4 regions of the Streptomyces sp. NPDC087215 genome follow, and region 3 is predicted to be linked to each of the others. Evidence: riboswitches for the same ligand, from Rfam matches in the RefSeq annotation. Region 3 holds a riboswitch; each other region holds the start of a gene.
What was found. Region 3 has a riboswitch for cyclic di-AMP ahead of ACIO92_RS09495 (M23 family metallopeptidase). Riboswitches for the same ligand answer to the same signal wherever they lie in the genome.
Positions count from the first base shown of each region.

Region 1 (3,400 bases), on a different contig from region 3:
GCATCTACGGTACGACGGTCTCCGAGCTGCTGGGGGAGACACCCCCCGAACGGGACCCCGTGGTCCGCGCCGGACGTTCCGAGCCCGTCGAGGCGGACGGCTGGATCTACCGGCAGGCGGGCAGCGCCGGGCGCGCCCTCCAGTGCCTGCGGGTCCACGTGCCGTACGCCACCCGGGCGGACATCGTGCGGGTCCACCCCGGTGAGGAGTGGATCCACGTCCTGGAGGGCCGGGTGCGGCTCGCGCTCGGCGAAGCCGTCCACGTCCTCGATCCCGGGGACAGCGCGCACTTCGACTCGCTCACCCCGCACCGCATCGGCGCCGCGACCTCCAGCGGGGCCGAGCTGCTCTTCGTCCACACCCTGATGCAGAGCCCCGTCGCCGAGCTGTGCCTCGGCGACGGAACTCCGCACCGTCGCTGACCCCGCCTGACCCTTCCTCCGAAAGGTTCGACATGTCCGAGAAGCACGCACCGGTCACCGGCGAGGAGCGCGGTGAGGGCAAGTTCCCCAAGGGCCTGGTGCTCCGCCTCTTCGCGTACCTGGTGGCGGGCCACCTCTTCGCCGGCTTCCTGTATCTGCTCTTCATGCTGGGCGGGCAGAACCAGTAGCGCGGACGGCGAGGGGCGGTGGGCCCGACGCGCGGGCGGGCGGTGAGACCGGACCCCGTACGGGTTCGCCGGGGCCGCGCTCCGCAGAGATCGGCGCGGCCCGGACGGTCCGGCTCAGACCTCGGTGAGCAGACGCTCCCGCAGCCGCCCGAGGGTCTCCGGGGTCAGCTTGAGGCCCTCGGCGAGGTAGGTGTCCACCGAGCCCCAGGTCTCCTCGATCGTCTCGAAGGCGCCCCGCAGATACTCCACCCGCGCGTCGAACAGCGGGCTCAGCAGCTCCATCACCTCGGGCGACATGGCGTCGGACGCGGTGGAGCTGCGGCTCACCTTGTAGCGGCGGTGCGGGTCGTTCGACTTCACGTAGTCGGCCTCGATCGCCGAGCGCTCGACCCCGAGGGCGAGCAGGGTGATCGCGATCGAGAGCCCGGCGCGGTCCTTGCCCGCCGCGCAGTGCATCAGGGCGGGGACGCTGTTCTCCGCGAGCGCGTGCAGGATGCGGCTGTGGTCGGCGGTGCGCTCGACCACCATCTTCCGATAGGAATCGGCCATCCGGTCGGCGGCCTTGTCCCCACCGAGGATCTCCCGCAGCTGGGCTATGTCCCCGTCCCGCACCAGCCGCCAGAACTCCTTGCCCTCGGCCGGGTCGTTCAGGGGTATGTTCACGTTGCGCACGCCCGGAAGCTCGACGTCCGCCCCCTCGATGCGCACGTCGGCCTGGTTGCGGAAGTCGAAGACGGTGTGCAGGTCCAGCGAGGCGAGGAAGGCGGCGTCCTCCTCGGTCGCGTGGGCGAGGTGGCCGCTGCGGAACAGACGGCCGGGGCGCACCGCGCGCCCGTCCGTCGTCGGCAGGCCGCCCACGTCCCGGAAGTTGCGGACCTCGGCCAGCTCGGGCTCGTTCGCTTCGGCGGGCGGGACCTGCGGCAGCTGCTGCGTCACGGATGCTCCTGGAGAATTCGGCGTTCGGGGGTACGGCACGGGGCCGATTCCAAGAGCCAATCATCCAGGCAGGACGAACGGGGCGCACCCCCCTGGCTAGGAATGGGCGATCTGTCCGTATTCACACCTTCCGGATAACACGCCCTGATTGCAGATGAGATGGGAATCGGAGCGTGAGCAGCGTCATAGAAGTGACGGATCGTGCCCGGGGCCGCGACGCAATCGCCTTACGGAAAAAGGGAGTCGAAGAAGTGTCATCCACGCAGGGTGACCGGAATTCCGGGCCCGGGAGCGAGCGGACGCCGAACTGATAAAGCATCGGCTTGTTCGCGCCGAAACGCTCGTCTAGCGTCACCGTCAATCCGGTCGGACCGCCGAATCCTGCCACCGTCCGGAATTCCACTCATCCCATGCGTGGCAGGAGCGGGGGACCCAGGAAGTACGCCGGTCCCGCGACGCAGGACGGCTCGGGGTGAAGTCGCGCGAGAGCGCGGCCGGACATCTCCCGTCCGAACCCGACAGCTCACCTCGCAGGCGCCGGAGAGGAATTCGCCATGCCCGCGAAGGGTAAGCACCGCCGTCCCAGGAACAACTCCCTCACCCGGGGCATCGCCGCCGCCGGTACGGGAGGCGCCGTCGTCGCCCTCCCGCTCCTCGGCGCCACCGGTGCCCACGCCGCCGAGCAGACGGCCCCGGCCGCCCCCGCGCGGACCGTCACCGTCGCCGCCCAGGCCAAGGCGCCCGCCGCGGCGCCGGTCGCGGCCCCGGCCGCGCCGAGGACGTACGCCGTCGTCCCTGGCGACCACCTCTCGAAGATCGCCGCCGAGCACCACCTCACCGGTGGCTGGCAGCGGCTCTACGCGGACAACCGCCAGGTCGTCGGCGAGAACCCCTCGTTCATCCTGCCCGGCATGAAGCTCACCCTCGGCGCCAGGAGCACCGCTCCCGCCGCCGCCCCGAAGAGCCCCGCCACGGCCGCCCCGAAGACCGAGCGCAAGGCCCCCGCCGCCCAGGACTCCGGCGACTCCACGCACACCACCCGGAGCTCCGAGCGCCCGGCCGCCCAGGCCACCACCCCGGACTCCGGCTCGTCCACGACGCAGTCCTCCGGCTCCTCGGCCTCCTCCTCCGGCTGGGTCAAGCCCGTCAGCGGCGGCTTCTCCACCCCGTACCGCGCCTCCGGCTCCATGTGGTCCTCCGGTTACCACACCGGTGTCGACTTCATCGCCTCCTCCGGCACCACCGTCCGCGCCGTCGGCGCGGGCACGGTCGTCTCGGCGGGCTGGAGCGGCTCCTACGGCAACGAGGTCGTCATCCAGCACGCCGACGGCAACTACTCGCAGTACGCCCACCTCTCCTCGCTCGCCGTCTCGGCGGGCCAGGCGGTCTCCGGCGGACAGCAGATCGGCCTCTCCGGCTCCACCGGCAATTCCACCGGACCCCACCTCCACTTCGAGATCCGGACCTCGCCGGGCTACGGCTCCGACGTCGATCCGCTGGCCTACCTCCGCCAGCACGGCGTCTCCGTCTGACGCACCCGCCCCACCGAAGGCCCGGCACCCGTGCGTGCCGGGCCTCCGGCGTATTCCGGCTTGGCAATTTCTTTATCGGTGTCATATGTCACCCGGCGTCAACCCCTCCTTACGGTCGCGTAGGTCACATCCGAAAGGGAAGGATGTCCACCCGTGGCAGACGATTCGAGATCAACAGACAAGAACGCATTCGGGTCGTACGCGGCGATCGGTGACAGCTTCACCGAGGGCGTCGGAGACCCCGGACCCGACGGGACGTACCTCGGCTGGGCGGACCGCTTCGCGGTACTGCTCGCCGACCAGCTGCCGGAGCACGAGGCCT
Region 1 is NZ_JBIUZD010000001.1:640,400-643,799, reverse strand. It holds gene ACIO92_RS02690 (XRE family transcriptional regulator) at 1-422, shown strand, start outside; gene ACIO92_RS02685 (DUF6126 family protein) at 455-610, shown strand; gene ACIO92_RS02680 (tyrosine-protein phosphatase) at 725-1,546, opposite strand; cyclic di-AMP (ydaO/yuaA leader) riboswitch at 1,941-2,096, shown strand; gene ACIO92_RS02675 (peptidoglycan DD-metalloendopeptidase family protein) at 2,101-3,078, shown strand; gene ACIO92_RS02670 (SGNH/GDSL hydrolase family protein) at 3,232-3,400, shown strand, end outside.
Region 1: linked by a shared signal. The riboswitch ahead of ACIO92_RS02675 (peptidoglycan DD-metalloendopeptidase family protein) and the one ahead of ACIO92_RS09495 (M23 family metallopeptidase) in region 3 are both predicted to bind cyclic di-AMP.

Region 2 (3,400 bases), on a different contig from region 3:
TCCCCCAGTGGTCGATGACCACGGCCCCGGTGATGACGGTGTCGGGGGCCCCCTCGGCGCGGGTGGTGCGGGCCTGGCCCATCGACTCTCGGATGACCTTGCCGCCGCCGAAGACGGCTTCGTCCCCGGCCCGGCCGGGGCCTCCGCTGCGGTCCTCCTCGATCTCCACGAAGAGGTCGGTGTCGGCGAGCCGGAGGCGGTCGCCGGTGGTGGGGCCGAACAGGTCGGCGTAGACGGCGCGGTGCAGATCAGGCACGGGAGTCCTCTTCGTTCGCGTCCAGGGGACCCGCGGTCTCGCCGCGCAGACCGGGGACGATCCGGCGGCCGGTGAGGGGAACGAGTTCGACCTCGACGGGGATGCCGGGTTCGAAGCGGACGGCGGTTCCGGCGGCGATGTGCAGCCGCTGTCCGCGCGCGGCGGCACGGTCGAACTCGAGTCCGGGGTTGACCTCGGCGAAGTGGTAGTGGGAGCCGACCTGGACGGGCCGGTCGGCGGCGTTGAGCACGGTCAGACGCGTGACGGGGCGCCCCTCGTTGAGGGGGACGGGGCCGTCCGCGTACAGGATCTCTCCGGGGATCATCGGCGCGTCCGTTCAGACGATGGGGTCGTGGACGGTGACGAGCTTGGTGCCGTCCGGGAAGGTGGCCTCGACCTGGACGTCGTGGATCATCTCGGGGACGCCCTCCATGACCTCGTCGCGGGTGAGCACCTGGCGTCCGGAGGCCATCAGTTCGGCGACCGTGCGGCCGTCCCTGGCGCCTTCGAGGACATGAGCGGTGATCAGCGCGACGACCTCGGGGTGGTTGAGTCGCACACCGCGTGCCCTGCGCTTCTCGGCCACGTCGGCGGCCACATGGATGAGCAGGCGTTCCTGCTCGTGCGGGCTCAATTGCACACTTCCACCTCACAGTCGTCCGCCGGGACGGGACCCGGACAGCTGCGGACCCTACCGAGCTTCAACACCTTGTTGAATGCTGGAGCGCGGTACACCGGCAGACATTGCACGTTAGGGCGGAAGTTTTTCCGGCTGGTTAACTACGCCTTTGCGATCACATGATCATCGGACCGACGACGGTACATACGGAGCCGGACCCTCCCCTGACGGATCGACATCCGGCCGTGTCGTGTCGAGGGCCGGACGGCCGACACGTGTCGCAGAATCCCTCCCTCGTTCGGAGTAGTCGACGAGTCGATATTCAGACCGGTCAACTTGCGCCATCGATGTACTCATCTGGCGGAATCGAACGTTCCATCGCTGGTGCGGGGCTCGCCGGGGGTACCTCCGATGATCACGAAACCCTCCTGTCCACCCGAACGGATCAGTCGTGAGGAGCCTCACATATCGCCGTTTCCACTCGGATTTCACCCCTGGTGTGAGTCAAGATCCCTGTCGACGACAAGCCCCCGCCGCCGCGGCGGGGCGGTCCGGGCGGACGCCGAGTCCTGCCGCTGTCCCGGACGTCTGGTCGACAGGATTGGACCGGCAGGAGTGGAGGACCCGATTTTTACGGGGCGTACGCGCTGTTTCCCACAGCGGGGCCGCCCCTTGGGGTGAAGCCGCAACCGCGGCCGGGCATCTTCGCCTGCCCGAACCCGACAGGTCATCCTTCACAGGCGGCTGACGAAGGGTTGCGCATGACTGCGCAGATGCACGTCCCGTCCCTGCTGTCCCGGGTCGGAGCCGTCTCGGCTCTCACTCTCGCCGCCGTCGGCGGCACGCTGCTCGCACCGGGTGCGGCGCCGGAGGCCCAGGCAGCGACGAACTACGCGAACAAGGCACTGAGCGTCGCCGCGTCCAAGAAGGGAGCACCGTACCGGTACGGGAGCGCCGGACCCTCCAGGTTCGACTGCTCCGGTCTGACGCTCTACGCGTACCAGAAGGCGGGCAAGTCGCTGCCCCGCACCGCGCAGCAGCAGTACAACAGAACCACACGCGTCTCCGCCGCCTCACGGCAGAAGGGGGACCTGGTCTTCTTCCACTCCGGCGGAAGGGTCTACCACGTGGGCATCTACGCCGGGAGCGGCAAGATCTGGCACTCGCCCAAGACGGGGTCCTGGGTGAAGCTCGACAAGATCTGGTCGTCCAAGATCTACTACGGCCGCGTCCGCTGACCCGGCGGAACCGACGGCCGGTCCGTGAACTGACCCGGGGCCGGTCCGTGAACTGATCAGGCGGAACGGACGGCGCCGGTCCGTGCGGGGTGCGGTGGCGCCGCCGCATCCCGCACGGACCCGGGCCGACCCCTGGCGGTACGGTCCCGGCGACCGCGCGTCCCCCGCGGAAGCCGCCTCCGGGGCCCCTCTCGGGCCCGCGACGACGGCATCGGCCCGGGTCACGACGACGGACCCGCCCCACGCGGGTCCGTCAGCGGCTGGCCAGCGGGGCGGGGGTCCACGGGAGGGAGATCCGGACCGTCTTGCCGCCCTCCTCGATCGGGGTCACGGAGAGACGCCCGCCGGCCTCCGCCGCGAGGGCCCTGACGATGACCATGCCCCTGCCGTTGTCCTGCTGGACCGCGGCGGGCAGACGGCGCGGCAGCCTCGGATGACTGTCGGTGACACCGATGTGCAGCTGCTCCTCCCGGTCGAGCCTGAGGTCCACCGTGAAGGTGGGCGACTGGCCGAGGGTGTGCAGCACGGCGTTGGTGGCCAGCTCGGAGACGACGATCCGGATCGCGTCCGCGGTCTCCGTGGCGTCGTCCAGGCCCCAGCAGCCGAGAACCTCCGCCACGAACCGCCGGGCCGTGGACACCGAGGCGGGTTCGCTCGGCAGAGTGACGGATGCTTCCTGCTGGTCTGCCATGGCGACGCCGTCCCTTTCCGCCGGGGCCGCTGCCCCGGATCGCACTGCGCGTCAGACTGCCACCGATCGGGCCGCGCCGGGAGGCGTTCTCCCAAGATATGTCCCCATCTGTCGCCCGAAGCGGTGAACGCGAAGGCCCCGGGACGCACCGGGCCGCCGTCCGCCGGGTCAGCCGGCCGGAGCCGTCCGCAGGATCGTTTCCACCGCGTACGCGATCCGCTCGTCCGTCAGATCCGCGCGGGCCGTGAGCCGTAGCCGCGAGACCCCGTCGGGCACGGAGGGCGGCCGGAAACAGCCGACCGCGAGCCCCCGCTCCCGGCAGTCCGCCGCCCAGCGCAGCGCCGCCTCCGGGGAGGGGGCGCGCACCGAGACCACGGCCGCGTCGGGCCGGGCGGCCGTCAGACCCGCCCCGGTGAGGAGCCGGTGCAGGGTGGTGGCAACCGTACGGGTCCGCTCCGCGAGACCCGGCTCGGCCGCCAGCAGACGCAGGGCCGCCAGCGCGCCCCCGGCGGCGGCCGGGGCGAGACCGGTGTCGAAGATGAAGGTGCGGGCCGCGTTGACCAGGTGCTCGACCACCCGGGCCGGGCCGAGGACCG
Region 2 is NZ_JBIUZD010000011.1:65,498-68,897, reverse strand. It holds gene ACIO92_RS25165 (urease subunit alpha) at 1-256, opposite strand, end outside; gene ACIO92_RS25160 (urease subunit beta) at 249-581, opposite strand; gene ACIO92_RS25155 (urease subunit gamma) at 594-896, opposite strand; cyclic di-AMP (ydaO/yuaA leader) riboswitch at 1,426-1,633, shown strand; gene ACIO92_RS25150 (C40 family peptidase) at 1,637-2,113, shown strand; gene ACIO92_RS25145 (ATP-binding protein) at 2,367-2,804, opposite strand; gene ACIO92_RS25140 (8-amino-7-oxononanoate synthase) at 2,973-3,400, opposite strand, start outside.
Region 2: linked by a shared signal. The riboswitch ahead of ACIO92_RS25150 (C40 family peptidase) and the one ahead of ACIO92_RS09495 (M23 family metallopeptidase) in region 3 are both predicted to bind cyclic di-AMP.

Region 3 (3,400 bases):
GAGGGCCACGTACCGGGTGAGGCCCTCGGACTCGGCGAAGTCGAGGGAGGCGCGCAGCCGCTCCGGGGAGATGTTGGAGGCGGCGACGGCCCGCACCTTGCCCTCCTTCACGAGCTGGTCGAGAGCGGTGACGATCTCCTCCACGGGGACCGTCTCGTCGTCGAAGTGGGTGTAGTAGAGGTCGACGCGGTCGGTGCCGAGGCGGCGCAGGGACGCCTCGGCGCCCGCCTTGATGGTGGTCGCGGAGAGGCCCTTGAAGCGCGGGTGGGCGCCGACCTTGGTGGCGACGACGATGTCGTCGCGGTTGCCCCGGGAGGCGAGCCAGCGGCCGATGACCGTCTCGGACTCGCCGCCCTCGTTGCCTTCGGCCCAGGCGGAGTAGGCGTCGGCCGAGTCGACGAAGTTGCCGCCCGCCGCCGCGTAGGCGTCGAGGACCGCGAAGGACTGCGCTTCGTCGGCGGTCCAGCCGAAGACGTTGCCGCCGAGGGCGAGCGGGAAGACGCGCAGGTCGGAACTGCCCAGCGGGCGGAGAGAAGTCATGGGACGCTCAACTTCCGCTTCGCCCGGAGTATTCCGGCCCCATCAGGGTGGGCCCCGTAAGGGAGGGCTCCGGCCCGTAGGGGAGGACCCGGTCCCGTCCCGGAGCGTTCCGGGACGGGGGCGCGGTCAGAGCGACAGGCCCTTGGAGCGGAGCCAGGAGGCCGGGTCGACGCCCGCGCCGCCGGGGGTGTGGACCTCCATGTGGAGGTGGGCGCCGGTGACGTTGCCGGTGGCGCCGACGCGGCCGATGGTCTCGCCGGTGCCGACGGACTGGCCCGCACCGACCGTCATGGACGAGAGGTGGCAGTACCAGACCTCGCTGCCGTCGGGCAGTTCCAGGACGATCCGGTAGCCGTACGAGCCGGACCAGCCCGCCGACTTGATGGTGCCGCCGTGCACCGCCTTGACCGGGGTCCCGGTGGGGGCGGCGAAGTCGAGGCCGGTGTGCTGGCCGGAGGACCACATCGAGCCGGACTGCATGTAGGTGGCGGTGAGGGTGTACGAGGAGACCGGCAGCGAGTAGCTCGCGGCGAGCCGGGCGAGGCGCTCGGCCTCCTCCTTGGCCTTGGCGGCGGCTTCCGCCTCGGCCTTCGCCTCCGCCTCCGCCTTCGCCCTGGCCTTCGCCTCCGCCTCGGCGACCGCCTTCTTCGCGGCCTCGGCCTTGGTCTGCGCCTCCGCCGCCGCCTTCTCGGCCGCCGCCTTCTCCACTGCGGCCTTCTCGGCGGCGACGGCGGAGACCTGCTGCTGTTCGGCCTGCTGGAGGATGCGGGCGCGCAGGGCCTCGCCCGCGTCGCCGGTGGCGCTCGCGGCCGTGACGGTCCGCTCGGCCCGTACGGCGGTGGTGGCGCCCGGCTTCTCGTCGAGGGAGGCGTAGGAGGCGGTCAGCGGGTGCGGGTTGGCACGGGCGACGGGGACCGTCTCGTGGTCCTCCTCGGGGAGGAGGTCGCCGACGAGGGGGAGGTCGTGGGCGTCCGGGAGGTCCGGCAGGGATATCGCGACCTTCGGCTTCTCCTGCGCGGTGGCGAGGCCGCCCGCGCCGACCGCGGCGATGACGCCGACGCCGAGGACCGTGGAGGAACGGGCGAAGTTGGAGCGCTGCTTGACGACCCGGTGCCGGCCGCCGGAGCGGTTCTGGGCGCGGAGGGTGTCCTCGGTCGGGTTCCACTCGGTCCCGGGGGCGGCGGGAGCCGAGCCACCGCCGAAGGCGTCGAAGGGGGTTTCGGGTACGGGAGTGTGGGACGCCACGGGGGCGCGCTCCTTTCCTTCCTTCTCGCCTACCGGGTTAGCTGACGGGTTCGGAGCAGGAAGGTCTCCTACGGGCCGGTCGCACGGGTGCGAAGGGCCCGATTCACCCCAAGTGGTGGTTCCCCGGTTCCCTTTCGGGATTCGGCGCGTGCGCACGGTGCCGCCTCTTGCGACGGCTGGGACGACCGCGCTGCGTTATCGAACGTTAATAGACAGGGGTGCTCGATTCCAAGCTGTCCCTCTTGATCATTAACAGGAATGAGGGGGAATCGGGCGAGTTGGCCGCGCTTCGGTGGAGACCGGCACGGGCGACGAGATCTGACGTTATGTCAATTGTTATCGCAGCGACACCCGGTGACTACAGCCGGTGACCGGGTCTGCCCGGCGGCACCACCGGTATCGTCCGCCGCCTCGCCGGCTGCCCCGCCGCCGGGCGGCTCACCGCGAGCAGGGCCATGTCGTCCGTCGATCCGCCGCCCGTGTGCAGGCGTACGTCGTCCACCAGCGCGTCGAGGAGTTCCTCGGGGCCCGGGAAGATCCGGCCCAGCAGGCGCGCCCCCGGGTCGTAGAAGACGCCCTCCGCGTTCCGCGCCTCCGAGAGGCCGTCGGTGTGGAAGAGCAGGGTCGCGCCCGGCGGGAAGGGCCGCGCCTCGGCCCGGTCGGGCCAACTCGCCAGATCGCCCATGCCGAGGGGCAGCGCGGGCTCGGACGGCTCCAGGAGGTCGAGGCGCCCGTCCCCGTGCAGCAGCAGCGGCGGCGGATGCCCCCGGTTGACCGTCCGTACGAAACCGTCGAAGGTGCCTCCGCCGTCCCCGCGCGGGATCTCGGCGAGGACGGCGGTGGTGAACCCCTCGAAGGCGTCGATGCCCTCTCTCCGGATGCCCTCCCGGGCCAGCGCCCCTTCGAGACGGCGGGCCACGCCCTCCAGGTTCCGTTCCTGCTCGGCCGCCTCCCGGAAGGCCCCGATGATCACGGCGACGGCCTCGACCGCCTCCAGCCCCTTGCCACGGACGTCCCCCACCACCAGCCGCACCCCGTAGGGGGTGTCCTGGACGGCGTACAGGTCGCCGCCGATGAACGCGCCCGCGTGCGCCGCCTCGTACCGGGCCGCGCACTGGAGTCCTCCGATCCGCTCGGCGGGCGTCGGGAGCACGGCCCGCTGCACGGTCTCGGCGATGACCCGCGCCGAGGCGAGCCGCTCGCCGCTGCGGCGCACGACCCGGTTGATGAGGAGGGCGAGCGCGGAGACCGTGGCGACGGTCAGGGTCTCGGTGAGGGCCGGGATACGGCTCGCGGTGTCGTTGTAGAGGTGGAGCCCGGCGGAGGCCAGGACGGCGGCGATCCCGGTGAGCAGGGTCGTCAGGGTGGAGAAGAAGGGCGCGGCGATCAGCGGGGCGGCGGAGAACAGCGGCGAGGCCGTGTACTCGGGCGGGGTCAGGATGTCGTAGACGGCCCCGCCCAGGATGATCAGCGGGGGCAGGGCGCGGATGAACCGCCGGGCGCGCCCGTACGGACGCCCGTCGTCGCCCCGCCATCCGCCGCCCACCGCTCTCAGGGGGTGCCCCACCTGTACTCTCCTGCCCGGTCCGTACCGGCCGCGGCCCCGTACCGCGCC
Region 3 is NZ_JBIUZD010000003.1:23,137-26,536, forward strand. It holds gene ACIO92_RS09490 (aldo/keto reductase) at 1-540, opposite strand, end outside; gene ACIO92_RS09495 (M23 family metallopeptidase) at 667-1,785, opposite strand; cyclic di-AMP (ydaO/yuaA leader) riboswitch at 1,797-1,942, opposite strand; gene ACIO92_RS09500 (PP2C family protein-serine/threonine phosphatase) at 2,144-3,352, opposite strand.

Region 4 (3,400 bases), on a different contig from region 3:
CGGGTCCCGTGACGTTCACGATCCGCTCGAACGCCTACCGTACGGACGGCCCGTGGACGTACACCGTCCCGGCGAACTCCACCCGTGAGGACCACTTCGACGCCGTCGCCCACCAGAACGGCTGGTACGACTTCACGGTCCTCGCCGACCTCGACGGGACCTGGTCGCGCCGGTACACCGGACACATCGAGACCGGGGCACCGAGCGTCAGCGGCTGATCCGGGGCGGCTCAGCGCCCGGCGAGCGCGGCGCGGCGGATCGTGGCGTCGAGCAGGGCCACCGCGTCGCCCGCCGTGCGGCCGGGGGCCCGGTTCCACGGCCCGATCAGCTCGTGCCATCCGCGCGAGCGCAGTTCGGTCATGATCCAGGCCGCCGCCTCGTTCATGGTCGCCCCGCCGCCGTATCCCAGGCGGTGGGCGGCGAGCAGGGCGCCGCACACGCACCGGGCACCCCGGGCGTCACGCAGCCGGTACGGGGTGTTCTGCCAGCCCCACTCCGTCAGGACGAGGCGGGCGTAGCCGAGGTGGACCGAGGGGCGCAGCTCCGGGCTGCCGATCCGGCGCCAGGCGTGCAGCCGGTCGGGGAGGACGGCTCCGATCCGACCGGGGAGGCGGCGCTCGACGGGCGGGGGCGGGGGCAGGGTGCCGAGCGCGTCGGCGACGAGCCGGTCCACCGGGACGGTGAGCAGCCGCCGCCACGCCTCGGGGTCCGCGTCCTCGCCGGGTGCGGGCGGGGGCGCGAGGACGGGCACGCGAGCGGGCGGCGGGCCGGGCACGGGCGCCAGCGGAAGCGGGGCCGGGGACACGGCCGGGGCCGGGGCCGGGGCCGGGGCCGGGGCCGGGGCCGGGGCCGGGGCCGGGGACACGGTCAGGGTCGGGATCGGGATCGGGGACGCCGTCGGGGTCAGGGCCGGAGAAGCGGAAGGGGTCGCGGCGGGCACGGCGGCGGTCCACTCCTCGACAATCCGCTGCCAGGCGTCGCTGTCATGGAGGGCGGCGGCCTCGCGGTCGAGGTCGTCGGGGCTGAGCTGGGGGGCGGTGGGTGGCATCCGGGGGCTCCTCGGTCGGGATCACCCTCATCTTTCATGTCAAATGCCCGTTTTGCGACTTTTGACATTGAATGCCCGTCGTGGCGACTAGTCCTTATGTCGCACTTCCCTATTAACGGAACTAAGCACCATATCGGGACATCCGCTTCCGCGTGACGCGACTCACTCTCCTTGCGGTGAACCGGGAGGCCGAGGGCTCAGGGCCCGTACCGGGCAAGGAATTCCCCGCCCGCCCCGGCCGCGTTCGATCTTGAACAATCAGAATTCCGTGATCCTTTCCGCATTTCTCCGCACTGATCCTCTTGTTCCGCACCGTATGGCTGCCCTACGGTCACCTGCATTCGAGCGGATCGCCGAATCCTGCCACCGTTCGAAATACTTCCCCTTTTCACCCGACGGCAGGAGCGGGGGACCCACGAATACGCCGACCCGGGAATCCGGGGCGGCTCGGGGTGCAGCCGCGTGCGCGCGGCCGGACATCTCCCGTCCGAACCCGACAGCTCACCCCGCAGGCGCCGGAGAGGAATCCGCCATGCCCGCACAGAGCAAGCACCGCCGCCCCCGCCGCTCCGTCTCCCGTGGCTGGGCGCTGATCAGCACAGGTGGAGCCGCCCTGGCCCTGCCCCTGATCGCCCCCGCCATGGCCGGTGCCGCGCCCGTTTCCGGAGTCCAGGAAACCGTCGCCCGCACCGCCGTCGCCGCCCCGGCAGCCGCCCCCGCCGCCCCCGCGAAGGCCCCGGCCGCCCCCGCCGCCGCCCGCACCTACACGGTCGTCAGCGGTGACTCCCTTTCCCTCATCGCCCAGAAGAAGGGAATTCAGGGCGGCTGGGAAGACCTTTACCGGATCAACAAGAACGCCGTGGGTGACAATCCGTCACTCATTCACCCCGGCCTTGAACTGACGATTCATCGGATTTCCGCGAAGGCCGCCCCCGCACAGGCGCGGAAGGCGTCCGACTCCGCCGAACGGGCGAACCGTTCCGAGAGCCGGGCCGTCCCCGCCGTGGCCACCGGCACCGGCGCCTCCGCCACCGGGGCGGTCTCCTCCGCCGCCACCGTCGCCCTGAAGGCCGTCCCGATCGCCGCCGTCCAGTACACCGACAACCTCGACGGCTGGATCCGGGAGTCCCTGGACGTCATGGCCCGGCACGGCATCCCCGGCTCGTACGACGGCATCCTCCGCAATGTGATGCGCGAGTCCTCCGGCAACCCCCGGGCCATCAACCTCTGGGACTCCAACGCGGTGGCGGGCACGCCCTCCAAGGGGCTGCTCCAGGTCATCGAGCCGACCTTCCTCGCCTACCACGTGCCGGGCACTCCCGTGGACCTGTACGACCCGGTCGCCAACATCACCGCCGCCTGCAACTACGCGGCCGACCGCTACGGCTCCATCGACAACGTCAACGGGGCCTACTGATCCCGCAGGTGCCCGGTGAACCAGGAGGTGGCGAGCTCGGCCACCTCCTCCAGGGCGCCCGGCTCCTCGAAGAGGTGACCGGCGCCCGGCACCAGGGCGAGCCCGTTCTCGCAGCGCAGCAGCGACCGGGCCCGCCGGTTCAGCTCGACGACCCGTGCGTCACGGCCGCCCACGACCAGCAGCGTCGGGGCGCGCACCAGTCCCAGCCGTCTCGCGGCGAGGTCCGGCCGACCGCCCCGCGAGACGACGGCGGCCACCCGGGAGGCGGGATCGCCCGCCGCCCACAGCGCGGCGGCGGCCCCGGTGCTCGCCCCGAAGTACCCGAGCGGCAGTCCGGCGCCCGCCGGGTCCCCTGCCAGCCACTCCGTGGCCCCGGCCAGCCGCCCGGCGAGCAGCGGCGCGTCGAAGACCAGCGCCCGGTCGGCCGCCTCGGCCTCGGTGAGCAGGTCGAACAGGAGCGTGCCGAGCCCGGCCCGGTTCAGCGCCGCCGCGACGGCGCGGTTGCGGGGGCTGTGCCTGCCGCTGCCGCTGCCGTGGGCGAAGAGCACGACGCCGGTGGCGCCCTCGGGCACCACGAGCCGTCCTGGCAGCTCGCCGCCGGGGAACGGGACGCGGACGTCCCGCGCCACGGGCCCGCCCCCGCCCGGAACGGCCGCCGCAGCGTCCGCGTCCCGGACCGTCCGACCGTCCGCGCCCCTGGCCGCCCGCCCCCGCGCGGCCCGGTTCCGCTCCAGGCACGCGATCACCTCGGTGTCCGGGGTCTGCGAGAAGTCCCGGTAGAACCGTCCGATCGCGAAGAACGGGTCCGGTGTGCGGACGCTCACCGTCTCGTCGGCCTCGCCGCCCAGCCGGGCCGTCCAGTCGCGCGGGGCGACCGGGACCGCGAGGACGATCCGGGCGGCGCCCCCGGCCCGTACCACCCGGCAGGCCGCGAG
Region 4 is NZ_JBIUZD010000017.1:58,293-61,692, forward strand. It holds gene ACIO92_RS30075 (phosphocholine-specific phospholipase C) at 1-218, shown strand, start outside; gene ACIO92_RS30080 (hypothetical protein) at 230-1,048, opposite strand; cyclic di-AMP (ydaO/yuaA leader) riboswitch at 1,390-1,576, shown strand; gene ACIO92_RS30085 (LysM peptidoglycan-binding domain-containing protein) at 1,581-2,465, shown strand; gene ACIO92_RS30090 (phosphoribosyltransferase family protein) at 2,459-3,400, opposite strand, start outside.
Region 4: linked by a shared signal. The riboswitch ahead of ACIO92_RS30085 (LysM peptidoglycan-binding domain-containing protein) and the one ahead of ACIO92_RS09495 (M23 family metallopeptidase) in region 3 are both predicted to bind cyclic di-AMP.